Regions from separate parts of the Rossellomorea sp. ABR4_004 genome, predicted to be linked through region 2. Evidence: riboswitches for the same ligand, from Rfam matches in the RefSeq annotation. Region 2 holds a riboswitch; each other region holds the start of a gene.
The links. Region 2 has a riboswitch for lysine ahead of ACXAF2_RS05530 (aspartate kinase). Riboswitches for the same ligand answer to the same signal wherever they lie in the genome.

Region 1 (11,173 bases), on a different contig from region 2:
TGGATTAGGAATATAGAAGAGGGACGGACCTCCTGCTCTAATAGCAGGAGGTCCGTCCCTCTTAAGTGAGAATAACTTCCCCCGCCAGAGAAACAATAGGTTTGTCGTGACAAGGGTGACAAAGTTAGTTTTCATCGTTGTTGAAACCGTCACCATCGGGAGCCTATGATGAATATAAGAGAAATTATTATTCAATCATGAAAGGATGAGAGAAGTGGCTCAATCAAATATGAAAGTCGCGGTACAAAAGTTTGGTAACTTCCTCAGTTCAATGGTTCTGCCGAATATTGGCGCATTTATCGCTTGGGGTTTAATTACAGCGTTGTTCATACCAACTGGGTTCTTTCCAAATGAAAGCCTTGCCAAACTGGTAGGGCCGATGGTTACGTACCTGTTACCGCTCTTAATCGGGTATACAGGAGGTAAGCTCGTACACGACCAGCGCGGTGGGGTCGTGGGTGCAATCGCGACAATGGGTGTCATTGTCGGTGCACCGGATACACCGATGTTTCTGGGTGCCATGGTCATGGGGCCATTGGGTGCGTACGTCATCAAGAAGTTTGACCAGATGATCGAAGGGAAAATCAGAGCTGGATTTGAAATGCTCGTCAATAACTTCTCCGCAGGTATTCTTGGCGGAATCCTTGCCATTCTGGCATTCCTTGGTGTAGGACCTGCGGTGGATGCATTCACGAATCTACTGGTTGCAGGTGTTGATTGGCTGGTAGCTGCAGGATTACTGCCATTGACAAGTATCTTGATCGAACCTGCAAAAATTCTATTCTTAAATAATGCCATCAACCACGGTGTACTATCACCGATCGGGTTGGAGCAAGTTCAACAGGGTGGTAAATCGATCCTGTTCCTATTAGAAGCAAATCCGGGACCGGGTCTTGGAATTCTGTTGGCGTTCATGTTCTTTGGAAAAGGAACAGCAAAGCAATCGGCATCTGGAGCAGGAATCATTCACTTTTTCGGTGGGATTCATGAGATTTACTTCCCGTACGTATTAATGAAACCGATGCTGTTCGTTTCTGTCATCCTTGGGGGGATGAGCGGAGTGTTCACCCTTGTTTTATTAGGTGGAGGATTGGTATCCCCGGCATCACCTGGCAGTATCCTTGCGATTACCGCGGTTACTCCTCCAGAAGGAATGGCGTATCTCGCAAACTTTGCAGCCGTCTTTGTGGCAGCAGCGGTTTCCTTCATCGTGTCTGCCATCGTCTTGAAATCAAGCAAGACCGCAGATGAAGACATCGAAGGCGCAACGAAGAAAATGCAGGAAATGAAAGGGAAGAAGAGTTCTGTAGCAGGCCAAGTGAGCCAAGGAACAATGCCTAAAGAAGTCAACAAGATTGTCTTTGCCTGTGATGCAGGCATGGGCTCAAGTGCCATGGGGGCTTCATTGCTTCGTAAGAAAGTGAAGGCGGCAAGTCTGGATGTCAGCGTGACGAACACGTCCATCAGTAACCTTCCATCAGACGCTCAAGTCGTCATCACACAGGAAGAACTGACACCTCGGGCGAAAAATAAGCTTCCGAACGCCTATCACATTTCCGTGGATAATTTCCTATCCAGTCCTGAGTACGACAAGCTGATTGCTAGTCTTCAGGACGGGATCACAGGTGAGCAGGCAGAGGTGGTGGAGGATGCAGAGGAAGAAGCTGTAAAAGCTGAACCGAATGCAGACCACGATGATGACCTTCTCCTTGAAGAAAACATCTTCATGAATCAGGAATTTGCCACAAAAGAAGAAGCGATCCGGTTCGCAGGTGAAGCCCTCGTCAAAGCAGGATACGTGGAAGAGAGCTATGTAGATGCTATGATTGACAGAGAAGGAATCACATCTACGTATATGGGTAATAATGTAGCCATTCCACACGGTACGGAAGATGCGAAGAAAGCCGTCATCAAGTCCGGATTTACGGTCGTTCAAGTTCCGAACGGCGTCGACTTCAACGGTGAGCAGGCAAAGATGATATTCGGTATCGCAGGTAAGGACGGCACACATCTGGAAATCCTATCAGGCATCGCGGTTGTCTGCTCCGAGCAGGAAAACGTCGACAAGATGGTTCAGGCCAAGTCAGCCAAAGAACTGAAAGACATCATTAACAGCAACTAGAAAAATTCATTCAGAAAGGCGGGGTCCCTGCCTTTCTGTTCTCATTTGTATCGATAAAAGCTAATTCAGGGAAAGAGGGGAAAGCATGTTTATTACATCAAGGGAAAAATCCATCATCGAATTGATCGTAAAAACATCGGGGAAACATACCGTGTACTCTCTTTCAGCATTTCTGAATGTGAGCGGGAGAACCGTTCAGCGCAACCTGAAATCCATCGAAAGCATATTAAAACAATATCATTTAGAGCTGAAGCGGACGGCCAATGAAGGTCTGTTCATCGACGGGAAGAATGAACACATCTATCGCTTGATCCAGAATCTAGCGGAAGTGAATCCGACCGATGAAACACCAGAAGAGCGAAAGCTGAATTTACTGATCATCCTTCTACATGAAGGGCCTTCCTTTAAAAAACAGGTACTTGCACAGCAGTTGGGGATCAGCGTCACGACCCTTACTTCGTATCTCGATGAGCTCGCCGATTGGCTGCAAAAATACGGCATCACCCTGACAAGGAAACGAGGGGTGGGGGTGGAGCTTTTCGCAGATGAAGCCGACAAACGTCATGCACTGGCAAGTTTCTTCCTTGTCTATTTTTATGAAGACATCATTGAGACCCTGTACGGGATGCAACAGGGAAATCACCTGGATGAGCCGGTGCTGGGGTATTTCCAACCAGGCTATTTACTCGCTGTCGACGGGGTGGTGAACCACCACTTGGCAGAGGGGCTGATCACCTTGACGGACAGTGATTATATCGGTCTCGTTGTGTATACTTGCCTGACGATCCAGCGAATAGAAAAGGGCTTCCATTTACAGGAATATGAGCAAGCGGAAGATCATGATTCTACTGAGTATCAGCTGATGGACACGATAGGCAGGGAACTGAAAGAAACACTTTCAGTTCCGATGACGGATCGGGATGTTCAATTTTTATCGGTTATTTTAAAAGGATCCAAAGTTCAGGATCCCGACGTCGTTTACTATGACAGCATCCTCCTCGGGCATCTTATCAAGAATGTCATCAAGGATGTATCGGCAGACCTCCATGTGGATCTGTCTGATGACTTTTCCCTTTTCCAGGGCCTGCTTGCCCATATGGGACCGTCCATCTTCCGCCTGCAGCAGGAGCTGGATCTTTTTAATCCATTGACGGATGAAATCAAGAAGAAGTATCCCGTGTTATTTTTAGCGGTGAAAAAGAGCCTTGAAACGGAATTCAAGGATATCGCTTTTCCCGATGATGAGGTGGCGTTCATCGTCCTGCATTTCGGATCGGCCATGCTGATGAATGAAGAGAAGGTCAGTATTCATGCCGTTGTTGTCTGTCCGACGGGGATCGGCACGTCCAAGATGCTCGCCAGCCGTATTCAGCGGGAGTTGACGATGATCAATAAGGTGGAAATCCTGTCGATCAAGGATTTTCAGACGGCGAACCTTGATGACTATGATATCGTCATTTCCACGGTCAGGCTTCCCTTTACGGAAGTGGAGTATATTTTGGTAAGCCCGTTATTGAGCGAAAAGGACATCGGCTTCATCCAAAGCTATCTGCAGAAAAACGTAGAAAAGCTGACCAGAAAGAAATACTTGAAGGCAGCGCCGCGATCAGGCGAGAAAACGGAAGTCAGGATGCTCCTTAAAGAAATTAAGGATGTCCATTCCAGCATGGAAGCCATACTCTCCAATTTCCGGGTGTACCGGAAGCAGTCGGCGGGAAGTCATCTCAGTATCCTGAATGAAATGGTGGAACAAGCGGAACGGGACGAACTTCTTCATCAGCCGCATGTAGTCGTGCATCAGCTGATGGAAAGGGAGAAAAAAGGAGGACTCGGGATCCCAAAAACGAATATGGGTCTCTTCCATTGCCGGGACCATAACGTGAAGAAGCTGATCTTCCAGGTAGCCCATCTGGATGAACCGTGCATGATCAAGGGAATGGACGGCGTGGAAATGGAGATGAAAAGTCTCCTCCTCATGCTTGCCCCTGAAGAGTTGAGCAGGCGGGAACAGGAAATCCTCAGCCTGATCAGTACAAGCTTAATCGAAGATCAGATAAGCATGATGATTTATTCGTCCACGAACGAAGCGATCATCCTGAAGAAATTAGAAGATATATTTCTGGACTACTTACAAACTAATTTGATAAAGGAATGATGACGTTGAAACAAACCGTACATTTTGGAGCAGGAAACATAGGCAGAGGGTTTATCGGAGCATTGTTTTCCCAATCAGGTTACCACGTGACCTTTGTGGACATCGCCGAGCAGGTGATCAACAAGCTGAATGAAGAAGGTCGCTACCAGGTGAAGCTTGCAACGGAAACGATGGAAACGGAAACGATCGAGAATGTGTCCGGACTCAATAACCTTCATCAAGAAGGGGAAGTGATCGACACGATCGGCCAGTCCACCTACCTGACGACGGCGATCGGGCCGAATATCCTTCCGAGAATCGCACCCCTGATTGCAAAAGGCATTGCTAAGCGTATGGCGTCTACAGATGAGCCGTTATATGTGATCGCGTGTGAAAATCAGATCGGTGCTACGGATATTTTGAAAAAACATATTTTAGAAAATCTTGATGAAGTAACGGTAGCAAAGCTTGAAGGCAAAGTCTATTTCTTCAATTCAGCCGTCGACCGCATTGTGCCGATGCAGGATCAAGGCTCATTGGATGTTCTCGTTGAACCATATTATGAGTGGGTTGTCGAAACTACGGAAACAATTCCACCGGTCGAAGGAATGACGATTGTAGACGACCTCGCACCATTCATCGAGCGTAAACTGTTCACGGTTAATACAGGGCATGCAGTCATTGCTTACCTTGGTTACCTGAAAGGAAAATCAACGATTGATCAAACATTGGCCGATGATGCCATTGCCGATCAGGTCAAGGAGACATTGAAAGAAACCGGTGCTTATCTAGTAAAACAATACGGACTTGATGAAAGCGAGCATCTTGCTTATATTGAAAAGAACATAGAGCGCTTCAAAAATGCCTATCTGAATGATGATGTGACCCGTGTGGGACGCGCACCGATCCGCAAGCTTGGTCCTGATGACCGTTTGATCCGTCCTACAACAGAAGCTCAAAAAGCGGGGCTCCCTTATTCTTATCTAGCCAAGGCGATTGCCGCAGCGCTATTGTTTGACAATCCCGAGGATGAACAAGCGATGGAAATTCAAGATATGATCAAAGAGCACGGTCCGGCTCATGTGTTGAAAGAAGTGAGCGGACTGGATGAAGATAGTGAGATTACGAAGGAAGTATTGGTGCAGTATGAAGGGTTGAAGAAATAAAATGTATGGGGCTGTCGAAATCGATTCGGCAGTCTTTTTTCTGAGTTTGACGCATAAATGCGCATATAATCGATCCGTGTCTTTTCTGTGACGCCCCCGCAACCACGCCAATCCTTCAATCAACCTCACTCCCATCATCTCCCTTATTTTTTATCAAAAAAAAGATAGATTTCCCCTCATACCGGGTGTAAAATATATGAAAATACACATGCAGGAGGAAACAGCCAAATACAATCTACAGTTATGCCTATTGTTGCGATCGTTTTTCCAGATTGGAAGAATATAAGAATGCTTCCACTAACATAAAAATTCAGAATGTTAAAAATACGATAAGAGGTTGATGAAAGTTGACAATGGATACTAATGAAATAGCTGTAAAGGAACAAACGATTTTTCACCATACAGGAAATAAGATCAAGACAGAAGACCGGGATATTCAGATTATCGCGAAAATGGAGGAGCCACTGATCGTCGTTCTTGGCAATGTGTTGAGTCATGAAGAATGTGATGAACTCATCCAGCTTTCAAAGGATCGTGTGCAGCGTTCGAAGATAGGGAATACCCGTACTGTCGATGAACTTAGAACGAGCAGCAGCGTATTCCTTCAAGAAGGCGAACATGACGTTGTGACTAGAGTGGAAAAGAGAGTCTCTCAAATTATGAATATACCTGTGGAGCACGGGGAAGGTCTTCAAATCCTTAACTATAAACCGGGTCAGGAATACAAGGCACACTTCGATTTCTTCTCGGCGTCATCGCGGCCGGTGAAGAATCCGAGAATCAGCACCCTTGTCATGTACTTGAATGACGTAGAGGAAGGCGGAGAAACGTACTTTCCGAAATTGAATTTCTCTGTTTCTCCGCAAAAGGGGATGGCGGTCTACTTCGAATATTTCTATGATAATCAGGAGCTGAACGACTTGACCCTTCATGGCGGGGCACCCGTTGTCATCGGAGACAAATGGGCTGCGACTCAGTGGATGAGAAGAAAGATATTTAAATAAAGGAAAAGAGGAGCATCCCCGATGCCCCTCTTTTTTTAGCTTGCTGATTTAATGGGTTTGATGATTCGGGAGTTCATTTTTTTCACGTTCAGCGTGTGGGTGATCATGCCCGTGATGATCAGAAGGATGCCGATCAGGGCGGATCCTGATGGGAATGGAACGGACAGGATCGCCGCTTCTCCCATGATGACAAACAGGATCTGAGTGGATTGGGTCGCTTCCACCGCCGCAAGCTTGCCAGGATGATGGCGGGACTGATTTGTCGCAATGAAGAAAAGGGATGTCGCAATCACTCCTGAGCAGATGGCGACAATAAAAGATTGTGTCATTTGCGACGTGCTGGGTGCCCCCACCTTGAAATACGCATAGCACGAAAGGATGACCCAGAAGGGAGTGCTTGCAATCGTCATCCCCAGTACACGTTGGAAGGTATCAAGCTTTCCGCCGCACACCTCCATCATCTTCCGGTTCCCAAGTGGATAAGCAAAGGCTGCGATGATTACAGGTAAGACACCTACCACCATTTCTGAAGGTGACAATCCACCGGCATTTTCCTGCTGGATGAAAAGGACTCCCACTAAAATGATAGAGGAGATTGCCAGTGCTCTTTTTTGAATGGATTGCCTGCGCTTCACCGGTCCCGAAGTATAAAACAGGGGAGCAAGCAAGATGCCCGCGACGATGGTAAACTGCCACGTGCCCGCCACGAGCCAGCCCGGTCCGTACGCAGCCGCATAGGTGATAGGGCCATAAAAGAGCACAAACCCGACAAAACTCCATGTCAGCCACTCAAATGGTCGCTTCCTTATTTCAATCCATACTTGATTTACATTCTTCCTTAAACCTACAATAAGGAATAGGAAAGGGAGCATGAACAGGAATCGCAAGGATGAACTCCACATCCAGCTTCCACCCGCTAGCTCCATTGAACGGTTCAGAATAAAGGTGACGGCAAAGAACATAGATGAAATGACACCGAGAGCAAGCTCTTTGATGATGAACACTCCTTTCTGATTCATATACTATAGTTTATTTTATATATATTATAATATACTTACATATGTTGTCTATAGAAAGAGGTAGGAATATGAACAATGACGGTTTGACTTGGCAGGATCCGGAAAAATTGGCACAACACGTCGGGATGACACTGAGACGTATACGACATGAGCGCGGGCTCAATCTGCAGGAGCTCGCCGCATTGACCGATGTCAGTACATTGACTTTGGGCAAGATTGAAAGGGGAGAGGCGAATCCGTCTTTGACGATCATCTGGAAAATAGCGAATGGTTTAGCTATCCCGATATCCGCTCTCCTCGTGGAAAAACAGGAAGTCCAGATTTCCCGGAGAAATGAAGGGAGCAAAGTGATCAGTGCCAATGAGTCCTTGACCTTGGAACCGATGTTTACTTCCTCTGGCTATGGCTCATTGGAAACCCACAGGGCCTTCCTGAAACCTGACAGTGAGTACAGTGCCGATGCCCACCAGCCCGGGGTGATTGAATTTGTCACCGTCATGGAAGGAAGAGTGCGGGTGAAGGTGCAGGATGACGAATTCGAGCTAGGTCAGTATGACTCGATCAAGTTCCATGGTGATAAAGGTCACAGCTACATCAATATGGAATCAACGGAAGCAGTCCTGCATTTTGTGATGATATACACGGGACGGACAGATTGAAGCTTATCGATGAGGATAAGCTTCTTTTTTTTGTAAATAGCCTAACGATGGATGTTGAAAATGGTTAATTCGTTCTTTTTTGGCTTTGGTACCTTTTTTTATTCAGACTTCTTGCATGTTGACTACATCCGATTTACTTAATTGCGTCGAAATCGGACATGATTGCGTCATTTTTCGAGGTGATTGCGTCATTATTAAGTATAATTGCTTCGATTCGAAGATTATTGCGTCGATCTCCAAAGGTTATGCGAATTTTTGAAATAAATGGAAAAACACTCTACAATGCACACCTCCCTCTTTTCACAAACTTAACCGAAAAACCAATTGACAACTATTTCAAGAGAATGATATAGTAATTCCAATAAAATAATAAATCACTCTCTGATAATAGAGGCGCGAGTATGATGAGTACCTTCTTTGAGAATAATGGATTCTGAGAAAAGAAGGGAAAGGCAGATCGCCGAAGCAGAAAATAGCCAATTCTATTTTTTGTTGGGCCAGCATTGAAGAAATGCTGGACTGTCACAATGAAGAAGTTGTGGAGCACTATTGAAGAGATGTTAATACATAGTCTTCATCATGTTTCCAAAACTTTTGATGATAAACCGTATGAGCATCGCTTCATGCGGTTTTTTTGTGTTTTTTTAGAGAGAGTCAAAAGGAGTATAGGATATGAGTACAGTTGATGTGAATGTTCGTGGAGATCTTGAAATCGGGGGAATGAGCACGGGTGAGTTGGTGGAGACCTATGGGACGCCTTTAATGGTCTACGATGAAGGGATGATCCGTGAAAATGCCCAACTTTTCCGGAATGCTTTCAAAGAGAGCGGATTGCAGTTCCAGGTGGCATATGCGAGTAAAGCGTTCCTATGTAAAGAGATGGTACGCCTGGCAGAGCAGGAGGAGCTTTCCCTGGATGTTGTGTCTGGAGGGGAATTGTATACGGCCCTTGAGGCAGGATTTCCAGCGGAGCGTATTCATTTTCATGGGAACAATAAGTCGGAAGAAGAGCTCCTCATGGCACTTGAGGCTGAAATCGGCTGCTTTGTCGTCGATAGTTTTCTGGAGCTTGAACTGCTGCATGACCTGGCCAAGGAGCGTGAGCAAAAGGTTCAGATCCTGATCAGGGTCACGCCAGGTGTGGAAGCACACACACATGAGTACATCACGACGGGACAGGAGGATTCGAAATTCGGATTCAGCATATCTAACGGGCAGGCAAGTACGGCGATTCAACTGGCTATCCGCAAGCCATACTTCTCAATGCTTGGTCTCCATTCCCATATCGGATCCCAGATTTTTGAACGGGAAGGGTTTGATCAGGCGATTCAAGTACTGGCTGATTTCCTGCAAAAAATCCGAATCGAGTTTGATGTGACGATGCCGGTGCTGAATATTGGCGGAGGATTCGGTGTCCGGTACACAGAAGAAGACCAGCCCCTGCCGATACCAACTTATGTGAAATCTATTACCGATAGTGTGAAGACCTATTTTGAAAAGAATGAATATCCGCTCCCTGAAGTATGGGTGGAGCCGGGCCGAAGCATGGTGGCAGAAGCGGGGACGACGCTGTACAAAGTGGGATCAAAGAAAATCATTCCTGATGTGCGTACGTATGTCGCGATTGACGGAGGGATGACAGATAATATCCGTCCGGCTTTGTATCAGGCAAAATACCATGCGGTCCTGGCCAACCGCCCACAAGAGGAGTGCACTGAGCTTGTGAGCATCGCAGGGAAATGCTGCGAATCCGGTGATATGCTGATCTGGGATCTGATGCTTCCTCCGACGAATTACGGTGATATACTTGCTGTCTTCAGTACAGGAGCCTACGGGTATTCGATGGCGAGTAATTATAACCGGATCCCCCGCCCGGCCGTTGTGTTTGTACATGATGGGGAATCACGGGTCGTGATCGAACGTGAATCGTATGCAGATTTAGTTCGCAATGATCGATAAAGGGGTAGTTCTCCCTTTCTGCAATGGTATGGGTACTAGTTCCTGCCCTGAAAGTCCATAACTTAACAACATCTGTATATCAAGAGAAGGCTGCGTCTAATAAGACACAGCCTTCTTTTGATTGCTATTCATATATTCTCTTCCAAAAGTTTTATAAGTAATGGATGAACTTACCTCGCGGGATACAAGGATAGGTCCTCTGTCCCGGTCAGAAGATCCAGGTTCGAATCACACAGAAGCTATTGAAGCATGCAGCCTTCTTTGTATCGTCAATCCTCCTCTTTTGAGAGCTGCATCAGAAGTTGATGAACCTCATTCGGCGTCATCATACTCGAATCCTCTCCATCCTCTTCTTTTAAAATATTGATTTCATGATTGAGCTGTTCCATCTTGCGGTCAAGTAAAGCCGCCTGTGTAGCGGCTTCCTTTAACCCATCCTGGATATGGGCGGGGATCTGCTTGTTATATTTGTAGTAAATTTTATGCTCGAGGCTTGCCCAGAAATCCATGGCGATTGTGCGGATCTGGATCTCCACATACACGACTTCCACGCGATCTGTCAGAAAAATAGGAATCTGCACGATGAGGTGAAGGCTTTGATACCCATTGGGCTTCGGATTCTTGATATAGTCCTTCACTTCTACCACCGTGATGTCATGCTGGGATTGAATCAAGTCCGACACCTTATAGATATCCTCGATGAACGAGCAGGTGATGCGTACGCCTGCAATATCCCGGATTTGTTCTTTCATCTGATCAAAGGAAGGTTTCATGTCCTTCTTGGACATCTTCTTCAGGATACTTTCGGGGGACTTAAGTCGGGTCGAAATGTGTTCGATCGGATTGTATTCATGGATGACCTGGAATTCTTCCCTTAAGATATTGATCTTTGTCCGGACCTCTTCAAGGGCGAATTTATAGGAAAGCATGAAGCGATTCAGGTTCGTTCTCAGTTCTTTCAGGTTAATCTCATTCACGTTGTCTGCTCCCTTAGAGTGTAATGGTACCAGTATACCCAATTTGACCCCTCGACATCTAGTATGAAAACGTGACAAATATGTATCTATTTTCATAAATAAGTTGAATAGAATCCAGTGTTCACATGGAGAC
Region 2 (11,173 bases):
GCAATCAAGCTTTGCCTTCATTTCTTCCGTCCAAGGGACACCTTTTCCGGTCTGTTTTGATATTTGGACCATGGTTCCTCTACCTGTAAAGCAAACCTCTTCTTTTTCATTCAGACCCATATAGTGTAAATCCACTGAAGATTTCCCCACACTATTCGCCTTTACACACACCTTGAGCTGTTCGTCGAAGAATACTTGTTTGACAAAATCACATTGTAAATCCGCAACGACAGGAATCGTATCGTGTTCAGGTTTTACCCAGTTTTGCATAAACCCTTTGTGTTTAAAAAATTCGATTCTAGCTTCTTCGAAATAAGTGAATGGAATTGTATTGTTCATATGTCCAAACATATCAGTCTCGGAAAACCGAACTTTTATATGGATTGAAAACGAAAATTCTTTTTGCCATGTTACTATATCTTCAATGTATGTAAAATGCTTCAAATTGGCTCCTCCTTTTGGGAAATGAATATAGAATATGTAAATGAATGATCATTCATTATTATAAGCTTTTTCTGAAAAATAAGAAACCTCAAAAGCAAAAAAACACTTTCCCAAAGGAAAGTGTTTTTTGTTTACCTGTTAATCAACCATATGGTCGCTTCCGAAGAAGTTTTTAAACATTTGGAAAGTTGTCTCTCTGTTCAGTGCTGCAATCGAAGTCGTTAGAGGAATCCCCTTAGGACATGATTGAACACAGTTTTGAGAGTTCCCGCAGTTTGCAAGGCCTCCGTCACCCATGATCGACTCCAGACGCTCATCCTGATTCATGGCACCCGTTGGATGGGCATTGAACAAGCGGACTTGAGATAACGGGGCAGGACCGATGAAATCAGACTTACTATTTACGTTAGGACATGCTTCCAAACAAACACCGCAAGTCATACACTTCGATAATTCATATGCCCACTGTCGTTTCTTCTCAGGCATACGAGGTCCCGGACCAAGATCGTATGTTCCATCAATCGGAATCCATGCTTTTACTTTCTTTAGGCTGTCGAACATGCGGCTGCGGTCTACCTGCAGGTCACGAACAACAGGGAAAGTACGCATAGGCTCCAAGCGGATCGGTTGTTCCAATTGATCAACTAAAGCGGTACAAGACTGTCTTGGTTTCCCGTTGATCACCATTGAACAAGCTCCACATACTTCTTCCAAACAGTTCATATCCCAGTTAATCGGAGTAGTATGTTCCCCTTTTGCATTGACCGGATTACGACGGATTTCCATCAGTGCAGAAATAACGTTCATATTCGGACGGTAATCAAGCTCGAACTCTTCTTGGAAAGGGGCTGTTTCCGGGCCATCTTGACGAGTAATGATAAAACGGACTCTTTTGTTTTCACTCATCATTTATTTCCCCCTTTTTTCTTAGAATAGTCACGCTTCCGTGGTGCAATCAGTGAAGTATCTACTTCCTCGTAATGGAATTCAGGTGAATTCGTTGCAGCATTGAATTTAGCCATTGTTGTTTTCAGGAATTCTTCATCATTACGTTCAGGGAAGTCAGGTTTATAGTGAGCTCCTCGGCTCTCGTTACGATTTAAAGCACCGATTGTAATAACACGGGCAAGTTGCAGCATGTTCCACAATTGACGTGTGAATGTTGCCCCCTGATTGCTCCATTTAGCCGTGTCATTGATATTGATGTTTTGGTAACGTTCCATTAATTCCTGGATTTTTTCATCTGTCTGTTTCAGCTTATCGTTATGACGTACAACGGTCACGTTATCCGTCATCCACTCACCAAGTTCTTTATGAATGACATAGGCATTCTCAGTACCATTCATGGACATGATGTTGTTCCATTTTTCTTCTTCCTGTTTTACATAGCGGTCGAATAAAGAAGAAGGTACGGATTCAACCGTTTTCTCAAGCCCTGCAATATATTTAATAGCATTAGGACCTGCAACCATACCACCATATATAGCGGATAGTAATGAATTCGCTCCTAAGCGGTTACCTCCGTGCTGAGAATAATCACACTCACCGGCAGCGAATAAACCAGGGATATTGGTCATTTGATCATAATCCACCCATAGTCCACCCATTGAATAGTGAACCGCAGGGAAAATTTTCATTGGTACTTTACGTGGGTCATCACCCATGAACTTCTCATAGATTTCGATGATCCCGCCAAGCTTAATGTCGAGCTCTTTCGAATCTTTATGAGAAAGGTCCAGGTAAACCATGTTTTCACCGTTAATACCTAGCTTCTGGTTTACGCACACATCAAAGATTTCACGTGTGGCGATATCACGTGGTACAAGGTTTCCATATGCAGGATACTTCTCTTCAAGGAAGTACCAAGGCTTTCCATCTTTATATGTCCAGACTCGTCCACCTTCACCACGGGCCGATTCACTCATGAGGCGAAGCTTATCGTCCCCAGGAATGGCTGTCGGGTGAATTTGAATGAACTCACCATTTGCATAATAAGCACCTTGTTGATAGACGATCGATGCGGCTGAACCTGTATTAATGACAGAGTTCGTGGATTTACCGAAGATAATTCCAGGGCCTCCAGTTGCCATGATCACGGCATCAGCTGCGAATGATTTAATTTCCATCGTTTGAAGGTTTTGAGCAACGATTCCTCTTGCCACTCCTTCGTCATCCACCACGACTCCAAGGAATTCCCAACCTTCGAACTTATTCACTAGCCCAGCTACTTCATGACGACGAACCTGCTCGTCCAAGGCATACAATAATTGTTGACCAGTCGTAGCACCAGCGAAAGCTGTTCTATGATGCTGTGTTCCACCGAAACGACGGAAGTCCAGTAAGCCTTCCGGTGTACGATTAAACATTACGCCCATACGATCGAGTAAATGAATAATTCCAGGTGCTGCTTCAGTCATTGCTTTAACAGGCGGTTGATTCGCTAAGAAATCCCCACCATACACTGTATCATCAAAATGTTCCCAAGGAGAGTCTCCTTCTCCCTTGGTATTAACGGCTCCGTTAATACCACCTTGTGCACATACAGAGTGAGAACGCTTAACGGGTACCAGAGAGAATAAATCTACTTGCGTTCCTTTTTCTGCTGCTTTAATTGTGGCCATCAGGCCGGCTAAACCGCCACCGACAACGATGATTTTGCCTTTACTCATCGTGACTCACTCCTTTTCCTACCATACTTCGAGAGCACTTATTTAATCTATTAGACTCGTATCTATTTCTTCTTATACGAAGGCGAAAATTGCACGCATACCGACAACCGATAACGCTACAAAGATTCCGATCGTAACATATGTAGCAATTAATTGAGAACGAGGTGAAACTGTAATTCCCCAGCTCACGCAGAATGACCATAAACCATTCGCAAAGTGGAAGATCGTGGAAAGGACACCCAGCACATAAAATCCTAGCATAAATGGATTCGATAAGATGTTTTCCATCATTTGAAAGTTCACTTCAGCCCCAAATGCTGCTGCTACCCTTGTTTCCCATACATGCCAAGTAACAAAAATGAATGTGATTACTCCAGATACACGTTGAAGTAAAAACATCCAGTTACGGAAATAACCAAACTTACTTGCATTGTTCTTAGAAGTGAACGCAATGTAAATTCCGTAGATTGCATGGAAATACAATGGAAGGAAGATGATAAAAATTTCAAGGATATAACGGAAAGGTAAACTTTCCATGAAGTGTGCCGCCTGGTTAAATGATTCTTCCCCGCCAGTGGCAAAATGGTTCACGACTAAATGTTGTGTTAAAAATAATCCAACTGGAATAACACCTAGCAATGAATGAAGCCTGCGATAATTAAATTCTCGATTTCCAGCCATGATTTACCCCCCTTAATGATAAAATATGAATTCGTTTTCTAATGAATTTTTAAGAATGATTAGACGACGATACATATTTTATATTGTAACAATAATGTGACATGTCCATTTTACTCCCAAGGAGTGGAAGCGTCAAGAAAACGTATACATAATTTCGACAATACCGCAAAAATATTTTCAATTTATTGATAACAGAAAAGATGAGGTATTGCCACGTTAAATGTTCGAAAATTCAAATAAATATCAAATAAAAATTATATCACCAAAATATCCCAAGGTCATTTTTCAAGGTATGGGATGATAAATCCCCTTTTCATGTATATAATAGTTTTATAGAAAGAGGGGATTTACTTGGAACAGAAAAAAGAAGAAGTACATCAACCGTCCGTTCCAATCTTCGGATATGAAATGTTACGCGACATATTGATTCCAGAAATTTTAGGAAAGCATACACCCGATATACTATACTGGGGTGGAAAACAGCTCTCTCGGAAATTCCCCCTTCAGTCATCAGAGGAACTGATATCGTTTTTCGCTGAAGCCGGCTGGGGAACCCTTACACTGCTGGAACAAAAAAAGAATGAGATGACCTTTGAAATAAGCGGTCCGGTGTTAGAACGACGCCTTGCTTTAAAGTCGGATGTAACATTCAAACTGGAAACGGGCTTTCTAGCCGAACAAGTACAGTTACAAAAGAAATGTGTGGCAGAGGCTGCCGACGAACTACATAAACGGAGTCATTCAGTGAAAGTGATTGTAAGATGGGACGAGAAAGACAAAGTAGAATAATCCTTATCCACATCCTTTTCATACTCATACTCTAATAAAGGGTTGCCCATGACGGGGCAACCCTTTTTCACTTGTTCCGCTTACTGCTCCATTAGTATTATAACGTGATTTCTTCCATTTTCACCGCGTCCAGGTTAAATGCAGTATGTAGGACGCCTGCTGCTTTTTGCATATTTTCCTCGTCTACGACAGCAGATACTTTGATTTCAGACGTACTGACCATTTTCACCACAATGTCGTTTTGAGCTAACACTTCGAACATTTCCGCTGCCACCCCTGGATTTGAGATCATACCGGAGCCAACGATCGAGACTTTTGCAAGCTCACTTTCATGCTCAACATGGGTAAAGCCTAATTGCTCTTTGTTTCGTTCCAGAACAGCAAGGGTTTCATCCAGGTCTTGTTCTTTAATAGAGAATGATAAATTGGTCGTATTCTGATCGGTTTGGCTTTGAATGATAATATCTACATTCAGGTGATTTTTGGCTAAGGTGGTAAACACTGAAGATAGTCCCGTTAATGCGTTTCCTAGTCCAAATACAGTTACACGGATGATTTCACCTTCAAATGCTACGCCCCTCACGATCAGGTTTTGTTCCATGCTTGCTTCCTCCTCAATATACGTTCCTTCAATTTTTTCAATACTGGATCTGACTTCTAAAGGAATTTGATAATTCTTGGCAAATTCCACTGCCCGTGGATGCAGGACTCCAGCCCCTAAATTAGCGAGTTCCAACATTTCATCATATGAAATGGACGGTAATTTCCTTGCTCCTTTAATATAACGCGGGTCCGTTGTGTATACCCCGTCTACATCTGTATAAATATCACAGCGCTCTGCTTTCAGAGCAGCCGCGATCGCAACGGCGGTTGTATCCGATCCGCCACGACCGAGTGTTGTAATTTCCCCCGATTCCGTCATGCCTTGGAATCCCGCTACGATCACCACTCTTCCCGATTGAAGGTGACTCACCATCTTTTCAGTATGAATATTGGTGATCCTCGCATTGCTGTGAACGGATTCCGTCTCGATCCCGGCCTGCCAGCCTGTGAATGAGATGGCATCATGTCCGGATTGAATCAGGGCCATCGTGAGGAGCGAAATGGTCACTTGCTCTCCAGTAGAGAGAAGCATATCCATTTCTCTCTTACTTGGTTGCGATGTAATTTCCCTCGCCAATCCAACGAGTGTATCCGTCGTTTTCCCCATCGCGGATACCACGACCACAACATCATTTCCTCTTTCTTTTTCTTCTGCGATTCTTGACGCAACATTTTGAATTCTTTCCACAGACCCTACTGAAGTCCCACCGAATTTTTGAACAATAATACTCACTGCTTCTCCCTCTTTCTCACTCGAGTGCTTGATTAAGACTCATTCTTTGATGGTGAAGAGTACAATCACAAATCATCCTAAACGTTCATGGAACAGGTTCAACACCTGCGCTGGATAATAAAAAAAGCAATGAGAATAATATCTCATTGCTTTATGAACATACAGCAGAACATACTAAATAGGTTCATGGGCATTGTGAGATAGCTCTCCAAGATTGAATCATCTTGACAATCCTACATTTCTTAAACGTAGAACCAGCGGAATCAGCATGAGACCAAAACCACTTCGGCGACTCTCCCCTTTCCAGGCATCTCAGCAGAGCTCATACTCCTCTTTACCTGTACTTTTGAAGTTCGCACCTCTATCACCACTTTAAAAAGTGATAATGTTATAAATTTTCGTTAATTATAGCACACAAAAAATTGTGATTCAATGCACAATTCAAAATAAAATTCATTTTATTTTTGATTCACATCGAAAACCTTTTTGATATTTAGTAGGAGCGAGTAGTGGTTGAGTTCCGCTACAGGTGCTCGCTTTCCGCGGGGCGTGAGTTGAGCCTCCTCGGGCTTCGCCCTGCGGGGTCTCAACTTTCACGCTATTCCCGCAGGAGTCGAGCACCTTCCGCTACAATCAACTATCATAGTCAACAAGTTACTTAGAAACCATTATAAAAACAACACTCTTTTAAATATGAACTCAATCAAAAGAAAGCACATACTTCCTTGTTTCTACAATTACCTACTTCAATTTCTCAGCCAATACCTTAGCCACGGCTTCCGGAATCCCTATCTCTATAAACTCTTCCACCGTTGCTTCTTTCATCTTCTTCATGGAACCAAAGTGCTTGAGAAGCTGCTTTTTCCGCTTTGGTCCTATGCCGTCAATGTCATCGAGGGTGGACTGGAATGCGCTTTTTCCTCTGAGCTGTCTGTGGAACGTGATGGCGAATCGGTGGACTTCATCCTGGATCCGCTGAAGTAAGTAGAATTCCTGGCTTCTCTTTTCAAGAGGAACGATTTGCAATGGATTCCCATATAGCAGTTCCGATGTCTGGTGCTTATCGTCTTTCGCAAGGCCGCCAAGTGGGATATCCAACCCCAATTCATTCTCAATGACATCCCTCGCCGCTTCAATCTGCCCTTTTCCCCCATCGATGATAATGAGATCGGGTAAAGGAAGTCCATCTTTTAATACTCTCGAATACCGTCTGCGTACGACCTCCCGCATGGAGTCATAATCATCTGGCCCCTTGACGGTCTTAATCTTATACTTTCGATACTCTTTCTTCGCAGGTTTCCCGTCCAGGAAAACGATCATCGCAGACACAGGATCCGAACCCTGAATATTTGAGTTATCAAATGCTTCAATCCGGAAAGGAGTATAAATGCCCATATGCTCTCCGAGACGTTCGATCGCTTTAATCGTCCGTTCTTCATCTCTTTCAATCAAGGCGAACTTTTCTTCAAGTGCCTGTTTGGCATTCTTTTCGGCAAGCTTGACCAACTCTTTCTTCTTTCCTCGTTGAGGCTTGGTGATTTTCACCTCGATCAGCTTAGCCGCCAATTCTTCATCAATCTCCTCAGGCAAGAAAAGTTCCTTTGGCTTAAAGTGATTGGATTTCGAATAAAATTGACCTAAGAAAGTCAGAAATTCGTCCTCGGGTTCATTATAGAGTGGAAAGAGTGATACATCTCGTTCAATGAGCTTGCCTTGACGCACAAAGAATACCTGTACACACATCCAGCCTTTGTCAACGGAATATCCGAACACATCCCGATCAGTGAAATCGGTCATGGTCATCTTTTGCTTTTCCATTGTCGCTTCAATGTGTAGGATTTGATCGCGGAATTCCTTCGCTCTCTCAAATTCCAGATTCTCTGCTGCTTCATTCATTTTCATCGTTAATTGATTCTTGATATCTTTATATCCGCCATTCAGGAACCTGGAAATTTCGTCAGTCATTTCTCTATAAGTGTCTTTACTAACTTCTTTGATACAAGGAGCCAGACATTGACCCATATGATAGTAAAGACATGCACGATCGGGAAGGGTCGTGCATTTTCGTAACGGATACAGCCGATCCAGAAGCTTTTTTGTTTCATTAGCGGCTCCTGCGTTGGGATACGGACCAAAGTAACGCCCTTTACCCCTTTGGACTTTGCGGGTCGTAATAAGTCTTGGATGTCTCTCGTTTGTTAACTTGATAAACGGGTAGCTTTTATCATCCTTTAGCATGACATTGTATTTAGGATCATATTTTTTGATCAGGTTCATTTCAAGCACCAGGGCTTCCAGATCCGATGAGGTCATGATGTACTCGAAGTCCTCAATTTCACCTACCAACCGTTGAGTCTTTGCATCATGAGAACCGGTGAAATAAGAGCGCACACGATTCTTCAATACTTTCGCTTTCCCCACATAAATAATCGTACCTTGTCTGTCTTTCATTAAATAACAACCGGGTTGATCCGGTAATAGAGCTAATTTATTCGTAATGGTAGGGTTCATCGACTCTCTCCCTTCTTATCTGTCCATTTATAGACGGTGATGGTTGAATAAACAGGATCGAATAGCTCCTGTGATTGGGATACTTGGACTTTTTCTATTTTTTCATCAAGGTTTTCAATACCCTGTTGTTTGAATCCATTAACCACAGATCCGGTCAGATAGATTTCTTTATCCATATGCTGAATGTCTTGAAGGAATTGAGAATAGGTTAACACTCGCTTATGTGAGTAAGGTGCATCCAGATAGGAGTATACTCTTGTTTCTTCCCATGTGTATACCATAATCGGACTTTCCTCATTTTTTTCTGAGAAGTATGACTCTGTTTTGTATACGGCGGGTGCAGAAGAGTGATAATCGGTCAACACACCCACACTCGTTCCTATATGCAAAATAAACCACAGGCTCAGGGTGATGATCTTCATTGTATTGAGATGTTTCATCCATCCTATTAACAAGAAAAATCCTACTAATATGGCCAGAGGCAGAATATGTCTCGGTTTATCAATATTTTGTGCAAATAATCCCCAGATAAAATAAGAGACGAATGAAATAAGGAGCAATACAGTGCCTGTACCAGGTTTAGACCACTTCCCAGTATTTTTTACACTTAATAAAAATAGAACCGCAGTGATGACCGTAATAGTAAGTGATTGTGTCAACAGTCCGTTCCAGCCTATATTGATATATATATAATTCCATAACCTTTCAAAAAATCCTGTATCGGGCTCTACCGTTCCTCCCCATTCCGTAAAGTGTCCGTCTGTAAAACCAAAGGCAATCTGTAGCAGAGTCTTGAGGCTCCCTGCATTGGCGGCCAGTGCCGATAGCCACACTCCTTGAGAAAGTATGAGAAGAATCAGATGAAAAGCGATGGCTTTCACTTTTTCTGGACCACTGCCGCTCTCCTTCCAAAACACAAACCAATAGTAGAGAATCCCCACACCAAATGCGATATAGGATAATCGTATTCCCATCAAAATGGCGAATAGGAGAACGGGAAGAACAGCCGCATTCTTCGTCTTCAGTATGACAGCCCTGTGCAGACTCCATAAATACCACCATAATACCGGGATAGCTGCACCTTCACTCATGGCTTGAACGGTCATCGCACTCGGATAAGAAAGGGAAAATAGTAATAGGGTAGCAATGATGGCTTTTCTTCTCTCTAGGTAATGGCCAAACAGCCAATATACAGGAAGAGTTGAGCTAACCAGCAAAATCGTATTAAAAAGCTGAAGGGATAAAACCGCGTCATCAATAATGGTGTGAACCACCATTCCCCCGAAAATAAAAAAAGGATAGCCTGGAAAATGAGGCTGCATCTTCAATAAATCAAATTCGATGACTCCGAGAGCATAATCAACTTCGTCCCAGCTTGAAGCATAGGGCGGAAGCAATATAAGTCTGTATATAAAGTACAGGCTGAAAACAACCAGTATACTTATCATCCATTTGTCCAAATGTTTATCAATCATTGTTTTTCTCCTGTTTCTCTCCAAATAAAAACCAACTCAGTTTGAAAACCTTCTTAGCCTATTGTAAGGCTTTATTAGAAAGGTTTCCAATCATGAGTTGGTTCAGGGGGGTTTAAGCATTTATTGATTTCACATCATCCGATTTTTTGATTGTCTTTTTCTGTTGTTCCATCCCCGCAGGCACGGACTTTCGATTAAAAGGGTTAATGAGTTTATCCGTTCGGATTAAGTATATCCATAAGAATACGAATCCGAAGTAGAGCCAATAGGCAAGCACTTGTTCAATCGTTGGATTGTGGCTATAGCCGAACATTGCCGCCATGAACAGACCGACTTGACCGCTGATCAGAACCTCATTACCTGTGTCTCTCTCATAGTGAAGCTCATCTTGAAAGTGCTCAGGCATAATCTCCACAAGATTATATACTTCATCAGGTTTCCCTTCTGCTGTTGTATATAAGGAGCCCATGATCCCAAGATCCTGAAGAATCCCTACTCCTTGAACAAGTAACCCTGCTGCGATGAACATAATCAGCAATCCTGTCACATTAAAGAATGTTTTCAATTTGAATTTCATGGCACCTGAGAAGAACGCATAGCCAAGAACCATGGCAAGTAATAGTCCACTAAGTGCCCCGTAGCTTGTGAATACTTTCGTAACGTCTCCTCCACTGATGGCAGCGAAGAAAAATACGGTTTCGACACCTTCACGAAGGACGATCAAGTATGAGTGAATGATCATCGCTGATACACTGCCTGCCGTTAAGGCGGCATTGATCTTCTTCTCCATTTCCGTGTTGATCCCTTTGGACTGCTTCCTCATCCAGCCGACCATATGAGTCAGCAGGAAGACGGATGCAAACATGATCCCCACCTTCAAGTAAACTTCAGCTCCAAAACTCGAGAACCCGGTCAGGACGACCTGGAACAGTAGAGCAACCAAAAAGCTGGATACGAGGGCAAGCAATACTCCTACGTAAACCCATTTCTTATATTTGTCTGCTTTTAATCTTGTAAGATAAGATAGAATCAACCCTACAATCAGAATCGCTTCTAAAGACTCTCTCAGTGTAATCAAAAATGCTTGAAAATCCACTTTGTTTCCCCCTTTGATACCCCGTACCCCGGTGCTACTGTTTATTTTTACGTTTATTGATCGTAATCAGTATAATTAGAATCAAGACCAGTGCTAGTGAGAAGTAGAGCCAGAAGCTTGAGCTTCCCCCTTCACCTATCCCATCTAAAAATCCCAGATTCTCTTCGTTCAG
Region 3 (11,173 bases), 520 kb from region 2:
ATCTTTTGACTCTTTACACTTGTTTTTTGGATTTGGAAACAGCATTCATGATACTAGCTGCTAATCCACCCCAAATGATGACCATCCCTACAACCATCATTGCAATTGCGCTACCAGTCATGTTAGCTTACCTCCTTATAGCTTTCAGCTTCTGTTTTGGCATGCCAGCGTTTGAATGAGAAGGCAACACCTGCAAGAATTGCAAATCCTGCTACAAACCATCCACTGTAAAGGATAAAGGCATCTGAGTAACCTCCATAGTTTCCGGTTTCAGTTTCAAATTCTCTTAATAAATTCATTTTGAATAATCCGAACATCATCCAACCAAGAACGATTGGTGTGATGACTCCTAAACATACTTTCCACCATGCACCAAGCTGAATATCAGAGATTCCATTAGCGTGAGATTGGAATGTACCTAACTTACGCAGGAACCAGGCAATTACTAATACTTCAACTAGTCCGGCGAATGCTACACCAAACTGGTTGATAAAGTAATCTGCCGCATCCAGGAAGAGCAATCCACCCTGAGTGGCAAATAAGATTGAAATGATAGCAGAAAGACCTCCACCGAATAGAACGGCTTTCGTACGGGAAATTCCGAACTTTTCAGAAACCCCTGCTACATACGTTTCCGTAATCGAGATGAGTGATGACAGCCCCGCTAAAACCAGGGAAGCAAAGAACAGGAATCCGAATAAACCGTTAAGAGCCGGGAATTCGTTAATGATTTGCGGGAATACCACAAACGCCAGTCCAACTCCGCCACTTACTACTTCCTGCACACCTACACCTTGAGATTGAGCCATGAAACCTAAAGCAGCAAATACCCCAATACCTGCAAGCAATTCGAACCCTGAGTTACTGAAGCCAGTGATGAACGCATTGTTCGTAATATCCGATTTCTTCGGAAGGTAACTGGAATACGTAATCATAATCGCAAATGCAATGGATAAACTGAAGAAAATTTGTCCGTATGCCGCTACCCAAACACCAGGGTCAGCTATTTTGCTGAAATCCGGTTTGAAGAATGCATCTAAACCATCCAATGCTCCAGGTAACGTTAAAGCGCGAACAACAATGATTAAGAATAAAATAACTAGTGCCGGAATAAAGATTTTATTCGCTACTTCGATTCCCTTCTTTACACCTTTGAAAAGAATTCCTAACGTAATCACCCATACCAATACAAGTGGAATGAATACTCCAGGAACGATACTGCCCGTCTGACCAGGATCAACCGTAAGCTTCAAATAGTCGTTGAATAAGAATGACTCTGTATCCTTCCCCCAACCTAAATTGAAAGAAAATACACTGTATGACATCGCCCATGCGATGATGACGGCATAATAGGTAGAAATAACAAATGCAATTAATACTTGCCACCAGCCAAGCCACTCTGATTTCCTATTAAGACGGAAATAAGATAGTGGTGCCGATCCACGGTACTTATGACCTAACGTAAATTCAAGCACTAATAATGGAATTCCCGCTGTAAGAAGAGCGAATAAATAAGGAATAAAGAATGCTCCTCCACCATTTTCATACGCTACTGCCGGAAAACGCCAAATGTTTCCCAAACCGATTGCTGACCCGACAGCAGCAAGAATAAATCCTGCTCGTGTTCCAAACTGGGCACGTTTCTCCATGTTGGTTCCCCCCTAGTTCTTTCCAACTACCAATTTAAGGTATTTGAAATTTTTATATTTTCAGATTATTTATAATCTAAAGTCAGTATAGCTAGTTCCACGGCAATTGTCAAAGCTATTTTGAAGCTTTTACAGAGATTTTTTAAAAATGGGACAGGTACTATTTCACTATAAGAATTTTGTCGAAACATGATGGATTAATGATCGGAAAGGTTGAGGTGGGTTTTGGGATACCGTCACGGGTTTTAATGAATATCCAAGATTACATAATAAAAAGAGGCTGGGAAAAAACTAAAAATCACGAAATAAAGACGAACAATAGAAGTGTTAGTTGTTAATACCGCTAATGATTTCCGTGCAAGACTACGCTTTCCGCGGGTAGCCCGTGAGCCTCCTCGGCAAGCCTGCGGGGTCTCACATAAGCTACTTTTCCCGCAGGAGTCTTCGTCTTGCACTCCAATCAACCGCTGGAGACTGCTAAAATCAAATGGACCAAATATAAATAAACCCGGACCACTCTGCCTCTAAGAAGCGGATTGGTTCGGGTTTACTTAGACTAAAACACTTTTGTCCCAGCCTCTTTATTATTGTTCTGAAACAGCCGGTTTTGCTTTTTCACCAAACAGAAAAGCGAATGCGATGATTAAGATGATCACAACACCAAGACCGAATAATGTGCTTCCAGTGAATCCTAATACAAGATATCCAATTGAAGCAGCAACCGCCCCGATTAAGGCGTATGGAAGCTGTGTAAGAACGTGATCGATATGATTGCTTCCTGCTCCTGTAGAGGAAAGGATGGTTGTATCCGAGATTGGAGAACAGTGATCTCCCAATACGGATCCGGCTAATACAGCTGCCATAGCAGGAAGTAAGATACTTACATCTGTCGCTGCAGCAATTTCCCCGGCGATCGGAAGTAAGATTCCGAAAGATCCCCATGAAGTTCCCGTCGAGAATGCCATGATTCCGGCAACTAAGAACAAAATGACTGGAAGTGCCTGCATCGGTAAGCTTGATTGTTCAACCAGACCCGCAAGATACGTACCTGTTTGCAATTGATCGATCAATGTGACGATCGTCCAGGCGAAGATAAGGATGTAAACGGCAGGTAACATGGATTTGATCCCTTCCACTACTGCTACTCCAACTGCTTTACCTTCGATTCCTTTCAAGCTGACTTGACGGATGAAGAAGATCAGCGCAACAAGGAGACCGAATAACCCACCATATAATAATGATTTCGTTACATCTGTATTTTCAAAAATCGGCAGGATGTCAAATGATCCAACGGCTTGATATCCTGTCCAGAGCATCATTCCAATTGTACCGATAACAAGTGCTACGATCGGCCAGACAAGATCACCAACTGATCCTTTTGAGCTGACAGGCAGATCATTTTTCAATTCGCCTGGAATCTCTTTTTCAGGATCATAAAGGGCTCCCGTTTCAAGGGCTCTTACTTCATGCTCTTTCATCTTTCCAAAGTCCAAGCCTTTAGCAGCAACCATGATGACAAGCAGAACAGCTGCCCAGACATAAAGATTCATTGGAATCATTTGAACGAAGGCTGAAAATGCAGTGTACTCTGTGATACTGTGTGCAGCCAGAATCGAACCGATAATACCGATGATGTACGCTCCCCAACTTGAGATTGGTGAAACGACACAAATCGGTGCCGATGTCGAGTCGATGATATAGGCTAGTTTGGCACGTGAAATTTTGTGACGATCTGTAATGGGTCTGGAAACCTGCCCAACAGCAAGAGCGTTAAAATAGTCATCAATAAAAATTATGATACCTAAAACGGCTGCAAGGAGCTGTGCACCTTTTCTCGTTTTCACGCGTTTCATCGCCCATTCACCGAATGCGCGGCTACCGCCGGAAATATTCACAAATGCAGTGATGACACCAAGAATAAGCAAGAAGAAGATAATATAGACATTCCAGGTGTTGAGCGCTCCATCTGCGACGAAGATGCCTTTAAAGGCGTCCCACATAAAACTGAATGTTTTCGTTATTGAGAAATCTGCTAACAGAAAGGCAGACGCAACGATTCCTACTCCAAGTGAAAGTAGAACCCGTCTCGTGAGTATAACCATAAGAATGGCTAAAAGGGGTGGTAATAATGAGTAAATCGTGTTTTCCATAGTGTCCTCCTCCTATTTGATAGGGGGGAACCATCGTAGCATGACAGAGGATAATAAAAAAAGGCAACGATAGAGAAGCTATCATTACCTTAATAAGTAATTTAAGTGCTCCATCACGATCTGTAGCTCCCCATTATAGAGATTCCCTATAATGACAGTGTTATCCTTCTTCAAGATAACCCCAGCAAATACACATTCGACATGTATATTTACTTCGGCAAAAGTTCCCTTTCATCTGTTCTCTCAGTTGTCATCCTCAAACAGCTTACTCTTGAACCCTGCGCCTCTACCCCATCGGACTGATGATGTGGTGTGTTATAAAATTTTCTTTATTAATATAACAAACTATCATTCTTTTGACAACTTTTTTTCCTGACTAATTTGTGGGAATTTCAATAGAAGGACTGGATTCACCACCACCATTGTTATAAAACTGAGGTACATCCAGGTGAACGGTACCCATGGCAACCAAAATATCCTGCTTGATGGTTTCGGTTTTCGTTGCAAATGGAATGATGATCTGGACATTGACTTCAAGCTCGACAAACACTTTTACAACGGCATTATTAATCCCGAATTGCTCTACCGTAGTTTTAATATCAGAACGGACATCTCCGATCGAGTGAAAGCGAATCGGCACTTTTGGACCAAGGTTTCCGAGTAACACGTTGTTGGTCGCTTGCCCAAGAGGGACAGAGTATGTGATGCCCTTCGCTGCTTTTGACTTTCCTTCATCGATTTCCACTTCGGTAATAAATTCAAGGTTTTCTAAATTTCCTTCCTCTGCTTCTTGTAGATTTTGCTGAACTAAGTTGGTGATTTCAGCCTGAACCCGGTTGATGGTCTGAGTATTATATTTAAATGAAACAATATCGCCTTCTGTATTCTTCACTTCTTCCGTTATATCCGAAATATCAAGAACATCTGCAATTTTTTTGTTTATTGCTTTATTGATAACCAACGTACCGATCCTGCTGGTTTGAGTTTCAGCATAAGCAAGCAGTGTCGGTTTCAAACCTTTGTTAATGATCCACAATCCGAATCCAGTTGAAATCATAAAGAATAGAATCGTGATGATCATCACATATCGAAAAGGCAGCGGCCCTCCTCTTCGGGGTTTGTATGTTTTAAACTTTGACAAAAAAATCCCCCCTTACAAGCTATTTGTATGCAAAGTAAGAGGGGTTTAACGCAAGAAAATTATTTAATTTTAAGAGATTGTGGTTCATAATCCGGATCAAATCCGGTAATTACCTTATCCAATTCCGTACTTAAATCCATGGGATAAGGAGTTTGTATTTCCTGTCCATCTTCTTCTATGATCCGGATCACCGGTCGATCCGTTACACCTTTATTTTGATCGGTCACAATTCCTTTTCGGCCATCATTCAGCTCGACAACCATCCCATTTGGATAAATGGCAACAGAAGACCTGAAGGCTTCAATCACATTTGTATCAAACAAAGTACCGCTTCCTGCATATAATACCTCCAGCGCTTGATGTGGAAGCATGGCTTTCCGATATACACGATTTGACGTCATGGCGTCGAATACATCGGCCACCGCAATGATTTTTGCAAAGGGGTGGATATCCTCACCTTTGATTCCTCGTGGATAACCGGATCCATCAAGCCGCTCATGGTGCTGGTATGCGCAGTGTGCAATGATCAGGGACACAGAATGAAGCTGTCGCAAAATCTCAAAACCGTGTTCTGAATGCTTCTTGATTTCACAAAATTCGTCTTCTGTCAGCTTTCCTGGCTTCAGAAGAATTTCCTCCGGCACAAGCATCTTACCGATATCATGCAAAATTGCTCCCACGCCTAACTGCTCGAGCTGTTTAGTGGACAGTTTAAGTTCCAGACCTATGGATAACGTATACAAAGTCACATTAAATGAATGATGAAAAATATAGGAGTCATATGTGAAAACATCCGTCAAAATGGTTAGGAGATCATGATTCGCCTTTACTTCAGACAAGACTACATCAATCACCTGCTTCAATTGCTTGGCACTATCTTCAATCATAAGCACACCTGGTGGCGCTTTCGATACGCTTAGTTGATTAAAGGCCATCTCAATATTATTTACAGCTTGCTGTCTCACCTTACTCGAAACAGTTCCCTTTACATGGATTCCCTTCGAAAGGGAGTCTTCAATATAGACATACTGAATACTAAGCTCCTGCAACCTGAAAATCATGCGTTCTGTAATCGGAACGTTATCATGAATTAAAGCTTGACCTCTCATATTATATACGGTTGTAGCTAGAACCATGCCCGGTTTCAAAGCCCTAGTTGATATAAGCCTCATAGAATTCTCCTATGTAATTCTTTCATTTTTCGACAAAATTTCCTAGTATCTCCATTATAAAGGATAAAAACGTACTTGCAAGGTGTATTTCCTGATATATTGTTAATTATTCATGAAAGAATATAAAGAAAATGGTACTATCCATCCAACAAAAAACCAGCGCTCTAAAAAAAGCAACTGGTCCAATTTATCCTTATATCATTTTCAACAATGCATCCCGGCCGATCATGCCAGGTGTAATGCCGCGATTTTCTGCCTCATAGGTGATGGATTCAAGAGGTGCGTCCAGAAGCTGATCGATTGTTTTTACACCGACGGCTCTGCCTGCAATGATTCCTCTGTCTTTCAACTTCTCATTTAGTAACGCTACGTCAAGTGCTCCACACATTATATAACCCATATCACTCGTTACAACGAGGAGATTGGTTTTGGGCAGTTCAACAGAAATCGCTAAAAAGGTATGTCCCTGAATGGTAATCGGAGATACATTCATCATGTGCCATCGCTCCTTTCCCTCATATGTATGATACGAGGAAGGAAACGGTGATACATTTACTGCTTTAATTTCCACTGAAGGACATCCCGTAAAAACTCAGGCATAAAGTATTTTTTCTCCAGTCTTTGAAGATCTGGAAAGAAGTGTCCAAACGTGAACATATCTGGTAAGGCAAGCTTGTATATCTTCTGTGGATCAATCGGCTTTTGACCAATTAAGATTTCATGGCCATTGATTTGAATATTCGTATATACAAACCGGCCCATCACCTTGCCTCTGAATCCTAACCCCTTTACTTGAAGATGCGGCCATTCCTCATTAAATGTCTGTTTAATGATTTCCTTCAGCTCTGCCCCCTTCACCTCGATGAGACATGGATTGATGGGATGAGGCAGGATCCGATGCAGATCCTGTTTCGTCACTGCCCCATCTTCCAGTCCTTCAATGAGCAAGCCTGAATTGAGAAAGGCACAATCAGCCTCGCACCATTCAGCAAGACCATCGCATAACAGATCCGGAAGTGGAGAAGGATGAAACCAATCCACTGCCAGGGGTTCGGCGAGCTCGGTTACTTTCTCCCCTAATAAAGCCTCCCCCTCCTGATACCACTCGAGATTTTCCTGCTCTTCCTTTTCGACAACGGGAAGTTCCTGCTGTTCATAAAGCTGTGCTTTTTTACCGACTATCTTTTTTTGGGCTGTGTCAACCTCTATCATCATATGACCAACATAATGACCATACTTTCCTGCTGCGCCAAGCATCGTTCCCTTAATTTCTTTTCCTTGATGCAACACATGATGGGTATGAGCTCCAAGGATAACGTCAATTTCGGGAAATTGCGCTGCAATCAACTCATCATCCCGAATCCCCAGGTGAGATAGAAGAATCACCATATCCACACGAGGGTGAAGCTCTTGAACCAATTTCTCAAGTTCATCCAGCGGCGAGGTAATATTCCAGCCGAGGGCTTTATAAAAAGGTTTAAAATAAGCTGTCAATCCGATGACGCCAATTTTCATGCCACTATTCGTTTGAAAAATATGATATTTTTTGACCCAGCTTGGAAGCTGCGATGCCTGGTCTAATAGATTGCCTACAATCACGTGAAAATCTGCATTTTCATACAGGCTGTTTAAACCTTCATAATCCAGTGTAATTCCTTCATTGTTCCCAATGGTTACTGCATCAAAGCCGACTTCATTTAGAAAACCGATGTTTCCTTTTCCTAAAGTCGCTTCACTTAATGGATGCCAGCGGTCTACATGATCTCCAATATCAAATAGATAAACAGGCTCCCCTTCATCCAGATGCCATTGTTTTCTTTTCTTCAAAAATTCCCGAATCCTTGACCAATTCTCAAAATGACTGTGAAGGTCGTTTGTATGATAAATATGAATGGTTTCTTTCACTATATTCTCACTCCTATTGGAGGTATGTTATCCTGTAATACCTTGGTAAATCAAACGAATTCCAATTAAAATTAATATAATCCGTAAAACGCTCACTAATACTTTTGATTCAAGCTTCATATTCAAATAGGCCCCAAACTTTGCCCCTATCCAGGCGCCAGGAATGAGTGCAAGTGCATATAACCACTTTACATTTCCAAACATGACATGCGTCCCTGAACTGACCAATGCCGATAAAAAAATCATGAACATCGATGTGGCGACGGCTACATGAGGTGGGAAAAGAAAAATCAAGATCATGGCAGGTACCATTAATGATCCACCGCCGATGCCAAATAAACCAGATGTAAATCCAACTACAAAGGCAATAGCCGCACCTAATACAGGAGGATACCCATATCGAAAAGTGTTTCCCCCAGGATCGGTAAATTCCCGTTGAAAAGATGCATCCTTGAATTTCTCAATAGGCTTTAACTTGTTTCTTATCATGAGCACAATGGCAATCAGAATCATAAATATACCGAAATATAAATTAAAGCTTTCCATGTTCAATCCCTTGTTTACCCAAGCTCCAAGTATTGATCCAGGTCCACTTCCGGCAAAGAAGATCAGGCCGCTTTTATAATCAACGGTCTTATGCTTTAAATAAGCCAGGGTGGATGATAACCCTGTGAAAATCATAATGACCAACGATGTTCCTACAGCTGTCTGAGGATTCATTCCCTCAATCAAGCTTGTATATGTACCGAAATAGATCAGGGCAGGAACAATGATGACTCCTCCGCCCAGCCCTACGAGGGATCCTATCGCTCCTGCTAAAAGTCCGATTGATAGAAGAACGATCCATTCCATCTGTCTTTCATCTCCTGTCAGCTAAAATAAATCCAGTTGCTTTGGTGCAAGCCCTCCATATTCAAGGTCCAATAATTCAATGAGCTCTTTCGCGTTGTCAGCGGCATCTCCACCAGAATTATTATTGAAAAGAATATATAGATCTTTAGAGTTTTTGTGCAACTGATGAATATGCGGAATCCATTCCTCCAGTTCAGCACGATTATAGCGATATAAATAACGAACCTCCCGCCAGTCTTCCCCATTCGGTTTATTCCAGCCGTAAAGATTCCTGCCGTGAAAACGAATGAGTGTGGCATCCTTATGAGTGGTTTCCAATACCCGTGGTACAGATCCTTCTCCTGCTTGAGGCTCATCGCAAATGCTATGGATCCACCCTTCCTTGTTCATAAACGTCAATGTCTTATCCCGGAATTCCGGTCTGAACCAGCTTTGATGGCGAAACTCCAACGATAGTGGAAATCCCTCTAGCTGTCCCTTGCAGTACCGGATATAGTCAACATGCTCCTTTTTACAATCGTACCAAGGGGGAAATTGAAGCAGAACCATCGCCAATTTTCCTGCATCCACGTACGGAACAAGGGATTCCTTAAAGGCATTGAACATCTCTTCTTTTGTTTCAAAAGGGATCTCTCCCCGCTGATGCCCCGTCATTCCCTGATAAGCCTTTACAATAAACTTAAAGTCCTGGGGTGTTTCCCTTACCCATTTTTCAGCATTACGAAGAGGCTGGACAGCATAGAAAGTTGTGTCCACCTCGACAATGGGAAAATGTGCACCGTATTCTTTTAATTTATCTCTCTGGGAAACATTTTCATAAAGGGTATCATGATCTCCCCAGCCTGTTACTCCTATGTATATCATCTTCATTCACCTGCTTTATTATGAACATGTCCATTTTATCATAAGGGAAATGTAAATTCTTATGTTTGGATTCATTGAGGAAGAATAGCGGTGATTTACTGAAAACAGAAAAAACTCCCTTGATGAAACATCAAGGGAGTTTGAATGATAGATTAACCGATTGAACCTTCCATTTCGAACTTGATCAGGCGGTTCATTTCGACTGCGTATTCCATTGGAAGTTCTTTCGTGAATGGCTCGATGAAGCCCATTACGATCATTTCTGTTGCTTCTTCCTCTGAAATACCACGGCTCATAAGATAGAATAATTGTTCTTCGGATACTTTTGATACCTTCGCTTCGTGTTCTAACGAGATGTTATCGTTAAGAATTTCGTTGTAAGGGATCGTATCGGAAGTGGATTGGTTATCCATGATCAGCGTATCACACTCAATGTTTGAACGTGCGCCTTCCGCTTTACGGCCAAAGTGTACAATTCCACGGTACGTTACTTTACCACCATGCTTGGAGATGGATTTAGAAACGATTGTAGAAGATGTATTCGGTGCCAGGTGAATCATTTTCGCTCCGGCATCCTGGTGCTGACCTTTACCTGCGAGTGCGATGGATAGTGTCATTCCACGTGCGCCTTCACCTTTAAGGATAACCGCAGGGTATTTCATCGTTAATTTAGAACCGATGTTTCCATCTACCCATTCCATCGTTGCGTTCGCTTCACATACAGCACGTTTCGTAACGAGGTTGAACACGTTGTTCGCCCAGTTTTGAATCGTTGTATAACGGCAGTACGCATCTTTCTTGATGATGATTTCAACGACTGCAGAGTGAAGGGAATTCGTTGTGTAAACCGGTGCTGTACAACCCTCAACATAGTGAACACTTGCGCCTTCATCCACGATGATCAGCGTACGCTCGAATTGACCCATGTTCTCTGAGTTGATACGGAAATAAGCTTGAAGTGGTGTGTCCACCTTGATTCCTTTAGGAACATAAATGAAAGATCCACCGGACCATACCGCTGAGTTAAGGGCAGCGAACTTGTTATCCGTTGGAGGAATAACCTTTGCCCAGTGCTCGCGGAAAAGTTCTTCATTCTCTTTAAGGGCAGAATCTGTATCTTTGAATACGATGCCCATCTCTTCAAGGTCTTCTTGCATGTTGTGGTATACAACCTCTGATTCATACTGTGCAGATACCCCTGCAAGATACTTTTGCTCTGCTTCCGGAATACCTAATTTATCAAACGTTTGCTTGATTTCTTCAGGTACTTCATCCCAGCTGCGTTCTGACTTTTCAGAAGGCTTCACATAGTACGTGATCTCATCAAAGTTCAGTTCCTGCATGTCTCCACCCCATTGAGGCATAGACATATTATAAAAATGCTCAAGTGACTTCAAACGGAAATCAAGCATCCATTGAGGTTCTTCTTTCATGCGGGAG

Region 1: it holds a riboswitch for lysine, as region 2 does, so the genes downstream of both, lysA (diaminopimelate decarboxylase) here and ACXAF2_RS05530 (aspartate kinase) in region 2, are expected to answer to the same signal.
Region 3: it holds a riboswitch for lysine, as region 2 does, so the genes downstream of both, ACXAF2_RS08120 (Na+/H+ antiporter NhaC family protein) here and ACXAF2_RS05530 (aspartate kinase) in region 2, are expected to answer to the same signal.

Annotation. Positions count from the first base shown of each region.
Region 1 covers NZ_JBSWVM010000002.1:335,153-346,325, reverse strand. The annotation lists gene ACXAF2_RS14550 (DUF4179 domain-containing protein) at 1-8, shown strand, start outside; gene ACXAF2_RS14545 (PTS mannitol transporter subunit IICBA) at 215-2,122, shown strand; gene ACXAF2_RS14540 (BglG family transcription antiterminator) at 2,208-4,277, shown strand; gene ACXAF2_RS14535 (mannitol-1-phosphate 5-dehydrogenase) at 4,283-5,422, shown strand; gene ACXAF2_RS14530 (2OG-Fe(II) oxygenase) at 5,776-6,426, shown strand; gene ACXAF2_RS14525 (DMT family transporter) at 6,462-7,421, opposite strand; gene ACXAF2_RS14520 (helix-turn-helix domain-containing protein) at 7,514-8,104, shown strand; lysine riboswitch at 8,485-8,661, shown strand; gene lysA (diaminopimelate decarboxylase) at 8,777-10,063, shown strand; gene ACXAF2_RS14510 (GTP pyrophosphokinase) at 10,333-10,992, opposite strand.
Region 2 covers NZ_JBSWVM010000001.1:1,015,466-1,026,638, forward strand. The annotation lists gene ACXAF2_RS05505 (acyl-CoA thioesterase) at 1-444, opposite strand, end outside; gene sdhB (succinate dehydrogenase iron-sulfur subunit) at 583-1,350, opposite strand; gene sdhA (succinate dehydrogenase flavoprotein subunit) at 1,350-3,113, opposite strand; gene ACXAF2_RS05520 (succinate dehydrogenase cytochrome b558 subunit) at 3,186-3,794, opposite strand; gene ACXAF2_RS05525 (YslB family protein) at 4,146-4,583, shown strand; gene ACXAF2_RS05530 (aspartate kinase) at 4,681-5,919, opposite strand; lysine riboswitch at 6,113-6,291, opposite strand; gene uvrC (excinuclease ABC subunit UvrC) at 6,661-8,430, opposite strand; gene ACXAF2_RS05540 (hypothetical protein) at 8,427-9,905, opposite strand; gene ACXAF2_RS05545 (FTR1 family iron permease) at 10,018-11,001, opposite strand; gene ACXAF2_RS05550 (hypothetical protein) at 11,036-11,173, opposite strand, start outside.
Region 3 covers NZ_JBSWVM010000001.1:1,532,467-1,543,639, forward strand. The annotation lists gene ACXAF2_RS08105 (methionine/alanine import family NSS transporter small subunit) at 14-121, opposite strand; gene ACXAF2_RS08110 (sodium-dependent transporter) at 123-1,649, opposite strand; gene ACXAF2_RS08115 (hypothetical protein) at 1,895-2,113, opposite strand; gene ACXAF2_RS08120 (Na+/H+ antiporter NhaC family protein) at 2,234-3,799, opposite strand; lysine riboswitch at 3,915-4,096, opposite strand; gene yunB (sporulation protein YunB) at 4,176-4,940, opposite strand; gene ACXAF2_RS08130 (HD-GYP domain-containing protein) at 5,000-6,112, opposite strand; gene ACXAF2_RS08135 (YunC family protein) at 6,306-6,608, opposite strand; gene ACXAF2_RS08140 (bifunctional metallophosphatase/5'-nucleotidase) at 6,665-8,017, opposite strand; gene ACXAF2_RS08145 (sulfite exporter TauE/SafE family protein) at 8,045-8,869, opposite strand; gene ACXAF2_RS08150 (DUF72 domain-containing protein) at 8,891-9,733, opposite strand; gene sufB (Fe-S cluster assembly protein SufB) at 9,886-11,173, opposite strand, start outside.